Regions from separate parts of the Roseateles albus genome, predicted to be linked through region 1. Evidence: predicted binding sites of a transcription regulator. Region 1 holds the regulator's gene; each other region holds the start of a gene.
What was found. Region 1 encodes FNR, which switches genes on or off when oxygen is low (the NO sensors DNR and NnrR bind a similar motif). Its sites were predicted from a motif close to TTGATNNNNATCAA; they were not measured.

Region 1 (6,102 bases):
GACGTCAGGGCCGTAAACCTTGGTCGACTTCTCGCCGGCGTAGATTTCCATCCAGTGGATTTGCTTTTTGCCGCCGTAGGCCTTGGCCACAGCCGCGTCAACCACCTTGATCATCACCGGGGTGATGTCCAGACCAGTACCGTCGCCTTCAATGAAAGGAATGATGGGCTGATCAGGCACGTTGAGCGAGAAGTCAGCGTTGACGGTGATCTTCTGCCCGCCCTCGGGCACCTTGATGTGTTGGTACATGTATGTCGTCTCCACGGAGCGTGATTGAGAAAATTCGCTTTTTATTCTATGCGAGCTATGCCCGCTTGAAACGCCGGTTACTCCCGGTGTCGCGCCAAGCCTGTCGTTGACAGCGGACCGAATCTATCTGTTCACCTGCAGAACGCGACGACCTGCGCCCACACGCCATGACCCAAGGCCCAGCCAGAGGCAACCGCCAAACCCAGACCGCTGAGCCGCACCGACCAGCGCATGCCTGCGACCGCAGCACCGCCCTGCCCTTGCAGTTTGACCCAGAGCAGCGGCCCCAAGGCCAAACCCAAGCCGGAGGCACCCGCAAACAGCGCCATCACCGCAGCACCCTGGGCCGGCCCCGAGGCCAAGGCCGCCACCAGCAAGGCCGACTGCAAGAGCCCGCAGGGCCAAGCGGCCCAGGCAAGCCCAAGCATGCCGGCTCGTGCGGGCCGAGCGAAGATCTTGCCGCCCCCCTTCAAACCGTCCAAGGATGAGGTCACCGAAGGGCGAATGCCGTTGGAGATACGCTGGCCAATGCCTTCGAGCCAGGCCGGCTGGCGCCCATGCCATAGCAAGGCCAAGCCGAGCAGGAAAGCCGCCACATGCAGCAGCACCCAGAGTGGCCGCAACAGGGCCGAGGCCTGCCCCCATTGAGCCAACAAGCCCACGCTGGCTGCGGCCAATCCCCCTGCGAGGGCATAACTGAACAAACGCCCGAGCTGAAAGCCGAGCATGGCCGAACGTGAGGGGCCCGCAATAGCAGTGCTGGCGCCGCCGCACATGGCCAGACAATGGGGAGTGCCGGCCAGCCCCATCAGCAGGGCCGAACCGGCTAAAGCGACATCAAGCATCAAATGATTCTAGAGAATCTCTCGCGGCTCCGGTCGGCTTGCAGATAACGGTCAAACACCATGGCGACCGCGCGCACAAAATACCAACCCATTGGCGTGACTTGAATCGCACCCGGCTCCAGCGTCACCAGGCCTTGTTCGGCCAACTCAGCCATGCGCTCCAACTCGGGCTTGAAATAGGCCCGCATATCAACCAAGTGCGACAACTCGATCGACTCAAACTCCAGCCTGCCCTGGCACATCAAGGCCATGATGACCGCACGCCGGACGATGTCGTCACGACTCAGGGCCAAGCCGCGCACGATAGGCAACTGGCCTTGGCGCAGCGCGTCGTAGTACTCGTCCAGCGTCTTCGCGTTCTGGCTATAACAAGCACCGACACGGCCGATCGCCGACACTCCCAGTGCCACCAGATCGCAATCAGGCTGAGTGCTATAGCCCTGGAAGTTGCGGTGTAGGCGCCCTTGCCGCTTGGCCACAGCCAAGGAATCGGTGGCCAAGGCGAAGTGATCCATGCCGATATAGCTGTAGCCATGGCTTTGGAAGCCGGCGATGGCCCCCGCCAACATCGCAACCTTGTCACCGGCCGGCGGCAGTTGGGCCGTGTCGATGCGGCGCTGCGGCTTGAAGCGCTGCGGCAGATGGGCGTAGCCATAGAGCGCGATGCGATCCGGCTTCAAGGCGCCAACTTGAGCAATCGTGCGAGCAAACGAGTCCGGCGTCTGCAGCGGCAGACCGTAAATCAAATCGACATTGGTGGACTCGAAACCCAGTTCGCGCGAGGCGATCATCAAGGCCTCGACACTCTCGTAGCTCTGCTCTCGGTGCACGGCTTTTTGTACCGCCGCGTCAAAGTCCTGCACGCCAAAGCTGAGTCGGTTGAAGCCCAGTTCACGCAGATGTTTGAGCCGGTCCTTGGTGACCGTGCGGGGATCCACTTCGATCGAGACTTCGGCCCCAGGCGCCACACGAAAACGCTCGCGCAGTGCGAGCATCAACTGGCTCAACTCGGCGTCGCTCAAAAAGGTCGGTGAGCCGCCGCCCAAATGCAGTTGCGACACCGCCGCTCCGCGCCCCAGATGGGCGAGCGTCAGATCCATCTCGGTGACCAAGGCCTGCAGGTACTCGACCGCCTTGTCATGGTGCTTGGTGATGACCTTATTGCAAGCACAGTAGTAGCAGACCGATTCGCAAAACGGAATGTGGATGTACAGCGACAAAGGCGAGGCACTGCCCAAGGAGCCACCTGCTCTTTGCTGCAAGGCCTGCGTGTACTGATCGGCCGAAAAGGCTTCGACAAACCGGTCTGCGGTCGGGTAAGAGGTGTAGCGCGGCCCTGAGACATCGAAGCGGCGCAACAGCTCTTCGCTGATACTGTCCGAGGCTTGGACGGAACCCAAGGCGGGGCTAGCGTGAATGATCTGTACCATGGCGCATACTTTGCCAAGAGTTTGCTTTCACCGCTTGATCAAGATCAAGCTTAAGCTGCTTGGTGAGGCCAACAATGCAGCAGTTCTTGAGATACATCAGGCTGATGATCTCGGGAGCCACTTTCCCCAAAGATTCGCCGCCCCGCTGTTACGGCGGCGCGTCAGTTGAAAAGAGCCAAATGAACGCCACCATCCCGATCAAAATCGAACCCCTGAAGGTTGCCTGCTCGAGTTGCAATTTGCGCGAGCTGTGCCTGCCGGTGGGCCTGTCGTCGGGCGATTTGGAGCAACTTGACAAGCTGGTCGCGACGCGCCGCCAAGTCGGACGCGGCGATACTTTGTTTCGCAGCGGCGACAGTTTTCTGTCTTTGTACGCTGTACGCACAGGCTTTTTCAAAACCTGCGTCACCTCAGAGGACGGCCGAGACCAAGTCACCGGCTTTCAAATGGCCGGCGAGTTGCTGGGCTTGGACGGCATCAGCACCGACCGCCACAGCTGCGACGCGGTAGCGCTGGAGGATTCTTCGGTCTGCGTGATCCCCTACGAGCAACTGGAAGAGTTGTCGCGCGAATTCACCGACTTGCAGCGCCAGTTCCACAAAATCATGAGCCGCGAGATCGTGCGCGATCACGGCGTGATGCTGCTGCTGGGCAGCATGCGGGCCGAAGAACGGCTGGCCGCTTTTTTGCTGAACCTGACCCAGCGCCTGCAAGCGCGCGGCTTCTCCGCTGCCGCCTTGGTGCTGCGCATGACACGCGAAGAAATCGGCAGCTACCTGGGCTTGAAGCTCGAGACGGTCAGCCGGACTTTCTCGAAGTTCCAGGACGACGGTTTGCTGGAAGTCAAACAGCGCCAGTTGCGCATCCTCGACCAAGCCGGCTTGCAGCGCTTGGTCAATAGCACCACCTGCTAAGACGCAAACTCAGCGGGGCCAGGCGCGCGGGTGCCGGTCCTGCGGCAGCTCCGGCAAAGTGGCCATCAGCACGCTCAAACTGGCCGCTAGGCTGATGATCAGCCAGAACAGCAAAAATCCCAGGGTATAGACCGCTTGGCGCGGCAACTCGACCGGCGCGCCGCCAAACCAGGTCAGATCACCCGGATCGACCAGCGCAAACACCAGTGCCGTCAGCACCCCGGCCATCAAGAACGAGGGCCACACCACCGCCATCGCGACCCGGCCCAGGGTCGAACGATCAGTTGGCACTGGGCTCGAGTCTGAAGCTGGGGTGGGCGAATCGCTCATTTCCCACCTGTCGCGGCGTGATTGCGAGCCTCTTTCGCAGGCTGCATGGCTTTGGCAGACGCCTGCTCTTGCAGCACGGGATCGGGATAGCGCAGCGCCAAGCCAAGGGTGATGAAACTCGCCACCACGACCAAGGACGGGCCGCCCACCACCCACCACATCACCGGCTCTCGCCACCAAGGGCGCGTCGCCTCGGGCGCTACAACAGCGGCGGCAGTGGCCGAAGTTGAGCTCAATGAAGACGATGAAGCGGGCGAATTGATATTTTGATGCTCAGTCATGATTCTTTTCCAAAGCTGGGCGGCTGCGCATCAGCGCGGCACCACAAACGTTGATTTTTCGATTGAAGCCTGAACCGGCTCCTTGCCCGCTTGCTGTGGGCGCATCAACTGGAACTGGATCGGGTGAGCGCCAGCACCGGCCTGCGCGGCCACTTCCGGCGGCACACGCACCGCCACAGACACCCAGCGCGCTTCGGCTGCACCCACTGTGAGCGCAACCGGCTGAGCCAAAGCCACGCCCGTCATACCCGTGACCGCCACCGTGAAGTCCTGTGGCTGCTCGGTGGTGTTCATCACCTGCAGGCGGTACAGGTTTTCAATGAAACCGTCCTCGACCAAACGCGCCATCACGCCGCGGTCGCGCACCACATCGAGTTTGACGGGGCTGCGCAGGAACAAAAGACTGCCCAGCAAGGCCGAGCACAAAACCACTAAAACAACCGTGTAAATCACCACACGCGGACGGAACACCCGGCGCAGCTTTTGGGCCGGACTCAGGTGTTGGTTCAGCCCGTTCTCGGTGTCGTAGCGAATCAGCCCGCGCGGGTAATCCATTTTGTCCATCACGCCGTCGCAGACGTCGATGCAGGCCGCGCAACCAATGCACTCGTATTGCAGGCCTTTACGGATATCAATGCCGGTTGGGCAGACCTGAACGCACAAGGTGCAATCGATGCAGGAACCCAGGCCGGCAGCTTTGGCGTCGACCTTCTTGCCGCGCGAACCGCGTGGCTCGCCGCGCTCGGCGTCGTAGCTGATGATCAGCGTATCTTTGTCAAACATGGCGCTTTGGAAGCGCGCATAGGGGCACATGTACTTGCAGACCTGCTCACGCATATAGCCCGCATTGCCATAGGTGGCAAAACCATAGAACAAGACCCAGAACCACTCCCAGGGCCCGAAGCCAAGCGTAAAAGCCTCGGCCCACAGCTGCTTGATCGGTGTGAAATAGCCGACAAAGCTGAAGCCCGTCCACAGGCCGAGCGCAATCCAGCTGAGTTGGGTGGCGCTCTTGCGCCATAGCTTGTTGAAACCCCAAGGTTGGGCATCGAGCTTGATTCGCGCTTGACGATCGCCCTCAAACTGTCGCTCGATCCACATGAAGATTTCGGTGTAGACCGTCTGCGGACAAGCAAACCCGCACCACAGTCGCCCGGCCACCGCCGTGAACAAGAACAAGGCGTAGGCCGACACCATCAGCAGCCCCGTCAGGTAGATGAAATCCTGCGGGTAAAGCACCAAGCCGCCGATGTAAAACCGGCGGGTGGCCAAGTCAAACAAGACCGCTTGGCGGTCATTCCACTGCAACCAAGGCAGGCCGTAGAACAAGAGCTGGGTGAACCAGACCAAGCCCCAACGCCAGCGCGCAAACAGGCCGCTGACTGAGCGCGGATAGATCTTGCTCTGTGACTGGTAGAGAGAAACGATCTCGATGACCGTCTGGCTACCCTTGCCTGCCGAGGCAGGCTGTGGGGTCTTGCTCTGACTCTTGTCCGACTCTGCGCTCATGCCTACCTTGGGTGAAGCTTACTTCTCAGACTTCATTTGGCCGCAGCGGCCACATTGCTCGACATGCCCCACACATAAGCGCCCACGATGTGGATCTGCTCTGGGCTCAGGCGAGTGGACTGCGCGGGCATGACATTGGTCTTGCCGTTGTTGATCATGCTGATCACTGCCTCTTCACCCCAGCCATGCAGCCACACCTTGTCGGTCAGGTTAGGCGCGCCAATTGCTTGGTTGCCTTTGCCGTCCGCACCGTGGCAGGCCGCGCAGACACCGAACTTGGTGCGCCCCATCTGTGCAGCGATCGCGTTATGGGCACTGCCGGAAAGGCTCAGCACATAATTGGCGAGATTGCGGACGTCCTCAGGCGTACCGACTGCAGCGGCCATCGGAGGCATCATGCCGATGCGACCGTTGGTGATGGTCTGGGTGATGGTCTCGTGACTGCCGCCGTAGATCCAGTCGGTGTCGGTCAGGTTGGGGAAACCCTTGCTGCCCTTGCCGTCGGAGCCGTGGCAACCGGCGCAGTTATTGGCGAACAAACGCT
Region 2 (6,102 bases), on a different contig from region 1:
GAGGTCGGGTACTCATGCGTCCAATAGCGCGCTTTGGTCGCATTGCCGGGCTTGTAGCGCATCACGCCACCATGCACCCAATGGATCAGGGCGCGGCCCCAGGACCAATTGATCAGCGCAGCAAAGCGGTCTTTGGGGCCAAAGTTGGGCGACACCAGAACCCAGGCCGCCACATCACGCCCCTGCGGCTGCAAGGCGGCCCAGGCCGCCAGCGTGGCGCCGGTTGAAGTGCCCATGACCAGCACGCGCTCGCCCAACTGATGACCCAGCGCCAGCGCCTCCAGCGCATCGGCCTGCCATTGCGCCACCGACATGCCGGCCATGGCCGCACCCGGCCGGCCATGGCCACTCAGCCGGGTATAGAAAACATGGCCGCCCAGGCCCTGCGCCACCAGCTCGGGCAACGGCGCCATCTCCTGGCGCGTGGCCGTAAAACCGTGCAGATAGACCACCGCCCAGGGCGCCCGCACGCGGCCGACTGCACCCCAGACGATTTGTTTCTCGGCCCCCGGCGTGACGTCATGCAGGCGCGCCTCGGCAGCGGCCAGATGGGCGTCGAGCTGATCGAGCTGCGAGGGCAGCTCGTCACTCACTCGTGCAGGGTCTGATTTCAGGCCAAAACGGCTGCCATCGCGGCGGCCGTAGCCTCGACGTTCTTGCTGTTCAAGCCGGCCACGCACATGCGGCCCGAACGGACCAAATACACGGCGAACTCTTCCTTCAGGCGATCCACCTGAGCGGCCGTCAGGCCGGTGTAGCTGAACATGCCGCGCTGAGTCAGGAAGTAGTCGAAATTGCGGCCCGGCAACTTGGCGCTGAGCACCTCGTACAAGGCATTGCGCATTTCGTGAATGCGCTGACGCATCTCGGTGACTTCACCTTCCCACTGCGAACGCAGGGCCGGGTCGCTCAGCACGCGTGCGACCAGCTGGCCACCATGCATGGGCGGGTTGGAGTAGTTGCGGCGGATCAGGAACTTCAGCTGACCCAGCACATTGACCGCCTGAGCGGCGTCCGGGCAAACCACGCTCAGCGCACCGCAACGCTCGCCATACAAGCTCATGCTCTTGGAGAAGCTGTTGGCGACGAAGAAGCTCAGGCCGGCGTCGGCCATGGCGCGGATCGCGAACGCGTCCTCATCGATGCCGTCACCATAACCTTGGTAAGCCAGGTCCAGGAAGGGCAGCAGGTCGCGCTCTTTCAAGACCGGGATCAGCTCATCCCACTGCAGCGGGCTCAGGTCCACGCCGGTCGGGTTGTGGCAGCAAGCGTGCATCAAGACCACGCTCTTGGCCGGCAGTGCCTTGATGGCGGCCAACATATCGGCAAAACGCACGCCGCCGGTGGCCGCGTCGTAATAAGGGTAGGTCTTGACCTCAATGCCGGAGCCTTCAAACACCGCACGGTGGTTGTCCCAGGTCGGGTCGGACACATAGATCGCGCTGTCGGGGAAATAGCGCTTGATGAAATCGGCGCCTACCTTGAGGCCGCCGCTGGAGCCGACGCTCTGTATCGTCACCGTGCGCTCCAGCACAGGGTTGCCTTCGCCAAACAAGAGCTTTTGCACGGCGCTACGGAAATTGGCCGCGCCTTCCATAGGCAGATAAGGCCGCGCACCGGCCTCGGCCACCACTTGCAACTCCGCCTTGCGGACCGAATCCAGCATCGGGATCTTGCCGTTGTCGTCGAAGTAAATACCGATCGACAGATTGATCTTGCCCGCGCGGGTGTCTTTCTGGAAAGCCTCGTTGAGGCTCAGGATAGGGTCGCCGGCGTAGGCGTCAACGTGGTGAAACATGGTCAGGGCTCCAAGCAAAGTGGGTCGAAACTGGAAACATTATCGCGGGGCTTGCGTTTACCGATCTTGCCGCTCCAGCAGCATCGCGTCGCCATAGCTGAAAAAGCGATATTTGGCGGCGATGGCCTGGCGGTAAAGCGCCATGATGGGCTCGTAGCCCGCAAAGGCGCTGACCAACATCATCAGCGTGCTTTTGGGCAGATGGAAGTTGGTGACGAGCCGGTCGACGACGCGAAACTGAAAGCCGGGCGTGATGAAAATATCGGTCTCGCGTGCGCCGGCCTGAAGCTCACCGCCCACAGCCGCCGACTCCAGCGCCCGCAGCGTGGTCGTGCCCACGGCCACGACCCGACCGCCGCGCGCCTTGCACGCAGTGATCGCAGCCACCGTTTCTGGCGTCACCTCAAACCACTCGCTATGCATCTTGTGGTCATCGAGCTTTTCCACCCGCACCGGCTGAAAGGTGCCGGCGCCGACATGCAGCGTGACATGCGCGGTGGCCACGCCGCGCTCAGTCAAGCGGGCCAGCAAGGCCTCATCAAAATGCAAGGCAGCGGTCGGGGCCGCCACGGCACCCGGCTCCTTGGCGAACACCGTTTGGTAACGCCGCACATCATCGGCCTCATCGGCATGCTCGATATAAGGCGGCAGCGGCACATGGCCATGCTGCTCCAGCAGCGCAAACGGGTCGCTGGGAAAGCGCAGATGGAACATCCCGTTGTCAGGGCCACAGCGGCCCAGCACCTCGGCGTCAAATGCATCATTGAAGCGCACAAAGCTGCCGGGCTTGGGGCTCTTGCTGGCGCGCACATGCGCCCAAACCTCCAAAGTGCCAGGGAGGACTCGCTCGATCAAGGCTTCCACCGAGCCGCCAGACATCTTGGCGCCATACAGACGCGCCTTGATCACCTTGGTGTTGTTGAAGACCAGCAAATCGCCGGCCATCAACAGTTCAGGTAACTCGTAAAAAACGCGGTCCACCGGCGGCTGGCTGCGGCCGTCCAAAAGGCGGGAGCCGCTGCGCTCGGGCGCAGGATGCTGGGCAATCAGCTCGGGCGGCAATTCGAAATCAAAGTCGCTGACGCTGTGAACGAAAACAGGTGTGGATTGCATGTGATGTTGAGGGCCGGACGGACCCGTGCCAAACAGAAAACTGGATTTGCATTTTCCCATGCTCGCGTTTGACGCAAGTCAAGTACTCGGGAACGCCTCGGTGCGACTATTTGTCCAAGGAGCTAAGCATTCAATGACTCATTCCCAAGACCTCACCCCCGGCCAGCGCGCGCTGATCGAAGCAGGTTTGCTGCAGCGCCAGCGCTCTTTGGAGCAAGAGCTGCAAACCCAGCTCGGTGCACAGGGCCGCGTCGAGCATGCGCGCGAGCAGTTGCTGCAAGACGGCGATGGCGAACAAGCCCATGCCGCCGACCGAGAAGTGGACTTGGCACGCAGCGACGCCAATCTTGAGGCCCTGCGTCAAGTCAACGAAGCCTTGCAACGCCTGCGCAGCCCCGAGTTCGGCCGCTGCGGCGACTGCGGCGAGGCGATCGCCTTCGACCGCTTGAAGGCCAACCCCCAGGCCTTGCGCTGCATCAACTGCCAAACCGCCGACGAACGCAGTCATGGCGGCGCCGCTGTCCACAACAAACTCTGACTCTTTTCTCTTTCTCAACCCTTCAAAGGTAAGCAAATGACAATGTTTCACGCCGTCGTATGGCTCGATCACCAAAGCGCCAAAGTCCTGCAATTTGACGAAGCCCATGTGCAGGCCGAAAAGGTCAAGGCGCACAGCCACCACACCAAACAACATGGCAGCGCCGTGCGCAGCGAGCATGAATATTTCGGCGAAGTTTGCGACGCGCTGAACGGCATTGAAGAAGTGCTGGTCGTGGGCTCCTCCACCGCCCAAGCCGACTTCAAGCATTACGCCGACAAGCACCGCCCGCAAACCGCCAAGCACATCGTCGGCTACGAGACCGTCGACCACCCCACCGAGAACCAGCTCATCGCCATGGCCAGAAAGTACTTCCTGAAGTACGACCGCATGGCCGGGACACCGTCGCCGATGTGAGTTAGATCACTAACGGAGCTAAGGCGTAGCGGCTTGGCAGTTTGCCGGCCGCACTTTTTTGAAGCGGCAGTCAAGCTCGATCAAAAAGTCGCGCGAACTGCCGTAATCGACGGCGTAGCGATCGATGATGGCCTCGGCTTGGCCATTCTGGTAGATCTCCTTGATGCCACGCTCAAACTGGTCGCGCAAGGCCTCGCTGCGAAATGCGAACCAGTATTTATTGCTCGCATTGAACAAGTCGTGAAAGGCAAAGTCGTTCAACACCGCCTGCTTGTCGCGACGGGCCTTGTCATGCAGGAGCCAAAAGCGAAAGATGTCCGGTTGCGACACGATCACATCGGCGCGGTCCAGGCTCAGCATCGCCGTCGGCAGATGGCCCGCAACTTCGATGTAGTCCTTGTTGGCGGCCGCCATCGCGGCAAACTCAGGCCCCAGAAAACGCTTGGCATTCTGGAATGTCACGACGCGCAGCTTGGTCATGGCTTCAATGCCATCTAGGCGAGGGAATTTGGCCTTCAAGGTGATGGCTTGATTTCCAAACGTCGTGACCGGCCAATGTGAGAGCACGCCGGGCTGGCCGCTATTGGGCTTAGCGCTGGTGTAGATGTCGATCCGGCCCAATTCAAACTCGCGCACCAAGCGCAGCGGCGGCATGTATTGAAAGCTACTGGCCACGGACTCGGCCGCGAAGGCGGCGCGCAGCAAGTCCACCAGCAGACCGGAGTCCTGCACAGGCAAGGTGAAGGGTTGAATGGAACTGGTCACGCCGATGCGTACGGACGAGCCGCCGGCACTGCAGTTCAGAGCAGACAGACAAAGCGCAAATCCGATCAAGTACCTTTGCAACGGGTGCCCCTATCGATGAATATGGCTTACCGCCATGGTAGCCAGTTTTCGGGCAGCAAGAAGTCCATCACCCAAGCCAAGGCAGAATGCCGCCCATGCCCGAGGCCGATAGAAAAGAATCCAGCAGCGCCACCAACAAGCCCAAGTCCGCGCCGCAAAAGGCGATGGAGAAGCTCGGCCTGCTGCGCGACATCGACCTGGCCCTGCATCTCCCGATGCGCTATGAAGATGAGACCCGCATCACCCCGATTGCCGAGGCGCAAGGGCATGAAGGCGAGCCGGTGCAGTGCGAGGGTGAGGTGCTGGAGTGCCGGATCGAGACCCGCGGCCGGCGCGTCTTGTTGGTCAAGCTGGCAGACGACAGCGGTGCGGAGCTGCTTTTGCGTTTCATCCATTTCTACCCATCGCATCAGAAGACCATGGCCGTGGGCGCTCGCATCCGCGTGCGTGGCGAGTTACGCCACGGCTTCTTTGGACGCGAGATGGTGCACCCAAGCTTCAAGGCGGTCGTAGAAGGTGCCGCATTGGCCACGGCGCTGACGCCGGTCTACCCGGCCAGCAACGGCCTGCCGCAAGCCTATCTGCGCCGCGCGGTCGCCTCGGGCCTGAGTCGTGCCGATCTGAACGAGCTGCTGCCTGCGGGCGTGGTGCCGCCCACCCTGCCCGCGCTGCGCGACGCTTTGAACTTCTTGCACCACCCGCCGCCGCAAGCGCGGCTGATGACGCTGGAAGACCACAGCCACCCGGCCTGGCAGCGCCTCAAGTTCGAAGAGTTGCTGGCCCAGCAGATCAGCCAGATGCAGGCGCAGCGCGAGCGGGCGCTATTGAAGGCACCGGCCCTCAAAGCCAAACGCGCCGGCATGCACGAGCAGTTGCTGGCGGTGCTGCCCTTCGGCCTGACCGGCGCGCAGCAGCGGGTCAGCGAAGAGATCGCGCAAGACCTGGCCCTGGGGCAACCGATGCACCGGCTCTTGCAGGGCGACGTTGGGTCCGGCAAGACGGTGGTGGCCGCGCTGGCAGCGGCCGGCGCCATCGACGCGGGCTGGCAATGCGCGCTGATGGCGCCGACCGAAATCCTGGCCGAGCAGCATTTCAAGAAGCTGGTCGGCTGGCTGGAGCCGTTGGGGCTCAAAGTCGCTTGGCTGACCGGCAGCATCAAGGGCAAGGCGAGGCAGAAGATGCTGGATGCGGCAGCAGATGGCTCTGCACAACTGGTGATAGGCACCCACGCGGTGATCGAGGAAAAGGTGAAGTTCGCCAAGCTGGGCCTGGCCATCATCGACGAGCAACATCGCTTCGGCGTCGCGCAGCGCCTGGCGTTGCGCAAGAAGCTCGCTTCAATGGACTTGGAGCCGCATCTCTTGATGATGAGCGCCACGCCGATTCCGCG
Region 3 (6,102 bases), on a different contig from region 1:
CACGCGCGAGAAATACTCGGGCGTCAGTGACAGGCGCGAGGCAATGGTGGCCTTGCTGACCGGCAAGGAGATGGTGATGGATTGGTTGGCCAGTTGGTCTTCCACCAAGTGATCGCGCAGCAAATACCCAATCACCCGCTGTATGCCGCTGTGCAAGCAGTAGGACTCCACGTCGCTGATCATGCCGTGCAGGCGCTTGGACACGCCGGCCAGCATGCGCAGCGAAAAACGCGGATCGCGTTGGATCTCGCCCATCACCGCCTCCTTGGCAATGGACAGCAGAAATGTTTCGCTCAAGGCTTGAGCGTTGACGGTATGGGCCTTGCCCGAGAACATCGCTGCTTCGCCGAAACTATTGCCCGGGCCGACCAACTCGATCACCTTCTCGGCGCCGCTGCTGGCCAGCGCAAACAGCTTGACCTGACCGGTCACCACCACATGGAACTCGTCGCAGCAATCACCGACGCGAAAAATCGCCTCACCCCGGCCCACGCGCTGCATGCGACAGCCGCTCCCGGCCAAGCGGCGCAATTCATCTGACTGCATGTCGGCAAACAAAGGCAGCACGGATAGATAGCGCGGTAGGTCGAAGGTAGCGGATGACATGAATAGGCTCCAAGAGAGGCCCGGAGCGGGCCTGTCGGAGCGCGATTCTGCGCAGCGGTGGCGCTTGGAATTTGCGTTAGATCAAGTCTGACCGGCGCCTAGTTCTTCAGAACGATGGCCGGCCCGGCCCCGCGCTTACGCACTAGTTCTTGAGGACGAGGGCCAAAAGGACGGGGCTGCGCTTTTTACAAAACCCGGTTTGAATCTTGTCCCAGTTCAAGGCCGAGGCAGGGCCTTCGGTGGTCGACTAGGCGCTCGCAAAACAGCGGGGCAATTTGCCCCGCAATGCCGCAGCGGCCTCGCCTTGCTCGGTCCCAAGGAGACAACTCAGCATGACCCCCAGCATCCATCCGCAGCACGCTCAAGCCTCGGCTCACGCCCTGCTGTCGCCACCCCGGCAGCTGAATCTGCATCCGGCTTGCGCCCGCCTTGCAGCGCCGCGCCGACCTGCCGCCGCAGTGCCTGTGCTTCAGGCGCTGAAGCAGGCTTGGCCGAGCCTGGAAGATGACGAGGACGCCCTGCACGCTCTGGCCTTGCTGGGCCGCAGCCACCGGGTGCGCCCGGGCGGGCTGCTGCTGAAGGACGGCGTCAGCAATGCGGCGGGCAGCTTGTGGTTGCTGGTGCGCGGCAAGTTGAGCATGGGACTTCATGACCCCAAAGCGGTCTGGCGCCAAGGGCGCGCGCTGCAGCCAGGCCAGTGGATAGATCTGGCGAGCGCGTGGCCGCAAGCCCCTTTCCCCGAAACCGCGCTGGCGCTGACGCCGGTGCTGGCGCATGAGTTCCCGGCGCAGGCCGTGCTGGCCCTGTGCGCGGCCCATCCCTTGCTGCTCAAGGTGCTGCTGGCAAGCCTGGGCAGCAGCGCCTGCGAGGCGATGGCATCCCGTCAGGCCATGAGCACGCAGGACTTTCCCACCCGTTTGGCCGAATGGCTACTCAATGAGCTCAGGCTCAATGGCCAGGGTGACTGCCTGAACCTGGGCCTGCTCAAGCGCGATCTGGCGGCTCAGCTGGGCGTCACCCCCGAGACGCTGTCGCGGACCCTGCGCTTGTTCCAGCAACAGGGCCTGATCGTCATGAAACATCGCGAGCTGCGTATTCTTGCGCCCGCCGGGCTGGCTGCGCTGCGCTAGCAGCAGCGCGTGGGCCGCTGCGCAAAGGTCGCGCCCACTCGAATAGGTTCAGGCCGGATCACGGGGCTTTCTGATGCGCCGGCTGACGAGGGGCGGGATCGGAGCTTTGATCATGGTTTGAGGAAGGCCCAGCATCACGGCTCGCGCTGGGCCGGCCGCGCCGGCATTGGGGGCGCTGAGGAGATCGGCCAGGGTGTAGCGGTCCAACTGTTCCAAAAAGGCCGCCAAGGCGTCGTTGAAGATGCCGGTGAGGCGACAGCGCCCGGTCAGGCCACAGGCATTGCCTTGGCCCAGGCATTCCACCAAATAGAAATCGGGCTCGATCGCCCGCACCAATTCGCCCAGCATGATCTCTGCCGGCGCCAGGGCCAGGCGCATGCCGCCGCCCTTGCCGCGCACCGTGGTGATCCAGCCGCCCAGCCCGAGCTGGTGAGTGATCTTGGTCAGATGGGCTTCGGAGATGTCATAGGCCTGGGCGATCTCGGCCGTTGTGCAGAGCCGCTCGGGATGCTGGCCGAGATAAATCAACATGCGCAGCGCATAGTCGGTCATGGTGGTCAGGCGCATGAGGCCTCCTTCGGCTGTATTTGAAAATGGGGGCGGGAATGGCGTCTTAGCCCGGCAGGCCGTCGACACGTGGGCGCAGCAGCATAGGCCCATAACGCCACAAATACAGAACAAAAGCCAAGGCCCACAGCGCCGCCGACAGCCAGACCGCCTGCATCAAGGCGGCCGGCATCAGCAGCGGCACAAACACGCGCACAAGCGCTGCGCCCAGCATGGCCAGATAGGCCAGCGTCTCGACCGGCCCGGCCTTCAAGGGCCGCCCCGTGTGACCCAGCGCGGTGCGCGTGATCATGCCAAGCGTCATCAAGCCGATCAGACCAATGGTTAGCGCATGGGTGGCCGCGCTAGCGGGCAGCCAGTCCAGCGCGGCCGCCGAACGCAAGCCCAGATGCAGCAGCAGCCAGGCATAGGCCGCGTGCAGAACCCAAACCAAGGGGTTGCCCAGCGTCTTCCAAGGCTGCCACAGCGCAAAGCGCCAGCCATGCGCGAGCAGCGCCGGCAGCAGGGCCAACAGCAGCAGCGGGCCGCTCAGGCCCAGCGCGTCAAAAGCCAGCAGCAGCAAGACGCTTCCCAGGGCGGTGCGCTCCACGCGGGGGTCACGGCGCGCATTCATGCCGGGCACGCCGTTATTGGAGAACATGGGCAGCACGCGCCCGGCCATCACCGCAATCATGAACAACAGCACATCCAGGCCAAGCATCAGCCCCAAACCTTGAGCCAGCGAAACCGGCCAACCCAGCCAGCCCAAATGCGTCAGGTGCAGAACAGCCGAGGCCGCCCCCATCGCCAGCAGCAGCCCGACAAAAAAGTAATTGCGCCGATTGCCTCCCGCAGACAAGGCTCGCCACAAGCCCCAGGCTGCTGCCCAAGGCACGGCCAGGTTGACCAGCAGCGAAGCCTCCAGCCAAGGCGTCAACACCAGCACGCGCGCGAGTACCCAAAGCGCCGCCAAAGCCATCAAGGGCCGGCCCGTGGGCGTCGCCTGGCCCGACCAGTTACGCCCGGCCGTGAACAGAAAACCGATCACGATGGCCAGCGCGTAACCGAACACCATCTCATGGGCATGCCAGGCGGCGCCGCGCAAGCCGCCCTTGCTCAGCAGGCCGCTGAACTGCAAGGCCCACAAGGGCACCGACAGCAAAGCAAGGCTCGCCGCCAGCAAATAGAAGGGTCGAAAGCCCAGGTCCCAGAGCGCCAAGCCCTCGCCCGGCCGGCGCCGCCGCAGCGGCTCTTGCAGTTGTACGAAAACATGGCCCATGGCGGTCTCCAGCCTTGACGGTCGCTTTGACGTTCGATCAGTTCGCGCCGCTGCAGCAGCCGCAGCAGCTCTTGGCCGCCGGGCGACGCGCTATGCGCACGCGCCACAGCTGCGGGCCGGCTTCCAGGGTCTCCCAATCGAACTGACCCGGCCATTGGGCCTGAAACTGCTGCTTCAATGGCAGAGGTTCATGGTCGCTGTGCAGCTCGAAGCTGGCACCCGGCGCCAGGCTGTCGAACTGCTGAAAGATCAAACCATGGCGCTGCTGCGTTGGAATCAGACGCACATCGATGACGGCGGGGGATGCAAATGAGTTGCTCAGGGCGCTGGCGGCGGAGGTGTTCATGCGGGCAATCCTTTAAGTTCTATTTTGCATGCAACTTATTATGCAGACTCCTCGAGTTTAAAGCAATATCTGAAATATAGATTTAAATCACTGCCGAGCTTCAAAGGCGCAGGCTGCAGCGCTCTCGCCTGCGCCGCTGCCCTGGCCTCATTGGTACAAGGCCGCCGCCTCGGCCAACTGCTTGGCCACCTCGGCGATCAGGCTTGCCGGCGCCAGCACCTTGACCTGATTGCCATGGCGAAGGATGTCCATCACGATCTCGGTCTCGTGAACAAAGGGGATCTTGAGCTCGTAGCTGCCGTCGTTCAACCAGGCCCCCTGCTGCTCTGCATGCCACTCCTCGCGGCTGACCCATTGCGCGGCCTTCTCCTGGAACACCAACGTGGCCCATTGCCGCTTCTCGCCTGCGAAGATGCCAAAACCGCCGTCCATCTCGGCCTGTATCTGCTTGAGCGAAATCTCCTTGGCCTTGATATCCAAGGTCGTGGCCGTCTCGATCGCATCCAGAGCAAAGCGCAAGACCTGGTTGCGCGAGTGGCACCAGGCGTCCAAATACCAGGTGTTGCGGTAGTGGACCAGGCGCTGAGGTGAGACATCCCGCTCGCTGACCGTGGCGCGGCCGCGCGTCAGATAACGCAGATGCAAGCGCTGACGCTTCAACAACGCCTCGCCGACCATCTCGAAAAACTGCGTCGGCACCGGGCGTTTGGCCGGACTGATGATCTTGATGCGCTTGAGTAGCCCCTTGGCGTCGGCCTCGCCCGGCGCCAGCAGGCCGTGAATGCGATCCAGCAAAGGCGCCAGGTGCCGGCTGATGACGCCCTCGGAGCCCAGCTCACTCAGCATCTGATGCGCCATCAACAGCGAATACAACTCGCGCTCGCTGAACCACAAGCCCGGCAGCTCATGCTTTTCTTGCCCGCGGTAGCCCGCGCCAAAGCCGTAACCGCCGTCCATGCGGCTGTACTCGATCGGCGCGCCGAGTTGGTCACGCAAGTACTCCAGGTCGCGCTTGAGCGTGGCGGCCGACACCTCCAACTCGTCCCTCATCTCCTGAAAACTCACATGACCGCGATTGCGGATCAGCATTTCGATCTTGTAGACGCGAGCGGTTTTTGACATGGCGGCTTAGGCAGAGTTTTTGCAGAGATTTTGGAGGGAGCAGACGCTCACGACTTGAGCCCGTCGGACTGTAGCCGGCAAACGTGACCGAGCGACGCTGATCAATCGAGCAAACGATGGGCTAGCTCGTTATTTGAGCTTCTGGGTCCGCATCATTGCTCCCAAGAAGGCCGCGATCCGCCTCCTATCTTTTTGCTTCTTTTTTTGCATCACCCGGGAGAACACACACATGATGATGACGACGTCAAATCTTGCGACCGCTTTGGTGCAAAGCCTCAAAGACAAAAGAAGCGGCGATGACGACAGCGACTGCCCTCACGGAGTCAGCCCGTTTGACTTCAAGCCAGCAGCACCGCCGGCCAGCTTGACGCAGCTTTGCCAGGCCGTTGCCGAGCACCTGGAATATGGTGGTCAGGTCTATGGGCTGGCTTCGCATTGCCAGGCGCTGAGCGTGCACCCCGAAGTCAGCCAGGCCTTTTGGCGCCTGCGCCAATTGGTCAAAAGCCCCGGCGTGATGTGGTTGCTGCTGGCCGACTGGATAAATCGGCGCAGTCCGCCGCCCCAGAACAAGCTCGATGAACAAACGGTCTCGGACGTCTTGCAGCCCCACCTGCAATGCCTGGACCCGGCGCTGATCGACGACGCCGGCCGGCTCTTCGAACGCCTGCTGGGCGCCTATGGCAACGACGGCTGGACGGCGGCGCGGCTGCAGCGCCTGCTGCGATCGATTCGTTCCCGCTGACGCGACATGGGGCAGCAATGTCCTTGAGGGCTGCGCAGAGCGTCCTACGGGGGCATCGTGATCTATCTCCGATCTAATCGGAGTGAGCCCGCTTGCGGCTTACTGAACCCGCAGCACATCGAACTGCTGCCGAACTGCAGCGACCTGAATCGAGACCTCATCACCCTCGCATTTACCCAACAGAACCCTGCCCAGCGGGGCTTCGCTGCTGATGACCTGCACGAACTGAGTGCCGCTGAGCAACTTCATGCTGCCCCCATCCGGGCCGAGAAAAAGCTGTTGCTGGCTATCGTCGGCGTCGACCAGGCAAACCAACGCGCCAAGCTGAATA

Region 2: PRZ03_RS11780 (TraR/DksA family transcriptional regulator) is a predicted target of FNR. The motif match lies at 2,980-2,993, and genes of this name have one in related genera.
Region 3: PRZ03_RS06725 (DUF2249 domain-containing protein) is a predicted target of FNR. The motif match lies at 3,985-3,998, and genes of this name have one in related genera.

Annotation. Positions count from the first base shown of each region.
Region 1 covers NZ_JAQQXT010000002.1:446,194-452,295, reverse strand. Annotated here, with positions in the region: gene icd (NADP-dependent isocitrate dehydrogenase) at 1-249, opposite strand, end outside; gene PRZ03_RS04935 (sulfite exporter TauE/SafE family protein) at 381-1,094, opposite strand; gene hemN (oxygen-independent coproporphyrinogen III oxidase) at 1,094-2,524, opposite strand; gene fnr (fumarate/nitrate reduction transcriptional regulator Fnr) at 2,704-3,438, shown strand; gene PRZ03_RS04920 (hypothetical protein) at 3,448-3,729, opposite strand; gene PRZ03_RS04915 (hypothetical protein) at 3,765-4,049, opposite strand; gene ccoG (cytochrome c oxidase accessory protein CcoG) at 4,080-5,558, opposite strand; gene ccoP (cytochrome-c oxidase, cbb3-type subunit III) at 5,591-6,102, opposite strand, start outside.
Region 2 covers NZ_JAQQXT010000006.1:218,822-224,923, reverse strand. Annotated here, with positions in the region: gene PRZ03_RS11795 (alpha/beta hydrolase) at 1-593, opposite strand, end outside; gene PRZ03_RS11790 (amino acid aminotransferase) at 611-1,798, opposite strand; gene queA (tRNA preQ1(34) S-adenosylmethionine ribosyltransferase-isomerase QueA) at 1,856-2,911, opposite strand; gene PRZ03_RS11780 (TraR/DksA family transcriptional regulator) at 3,045-3,449, shown strand; gene PRZ03_RS11775 (hypothetical protein) at 3,486-3,866, shown strand; gene PRZ03_RS11770 (transporter substrate-binding domain-containing protein) at 3,885-4,631, opposite strand; gene recG (ATP-dependent DNA helicase RecG) at 4,808-6,102, shown strand, end outside.
Region 3 covers NZ_JAQQXT010000003.1:317,694-323,795, reverse strand. Annotated here, with positions in the region: gene PRZ03_RS06745 (Crp/Fnr family transcriptional regulator) at 1-606, opposite strand, end outside; gene PRZ03_RS06740 (Crp/Fnr family transcriptional regulator) at 939-1,736, shown strand; gene PRZ03_RS06735 (RrF2 family transcriptional regulator) at 1,785-2,303, opposite strand; gene PRZ03_RS06730 (NnrS family protein) at 2,350-3,561, opposite strand; gene PRZ03_RS06725 (DUF2249 domain-containing protein) at 3,599-3,907, opposite strand; gene PRZ03_RS06720 (helix-turn-helix transcriptional regulator) at 4,055-5,029, opposite strand; gene PRZ03_RS06715 (hypothetical protein) at 5,259-5,771, shown strand; gene PRZ03_RS06710 (GreA/GreB family elongation factor) at 5,871-6,102, opposite strand, start outside.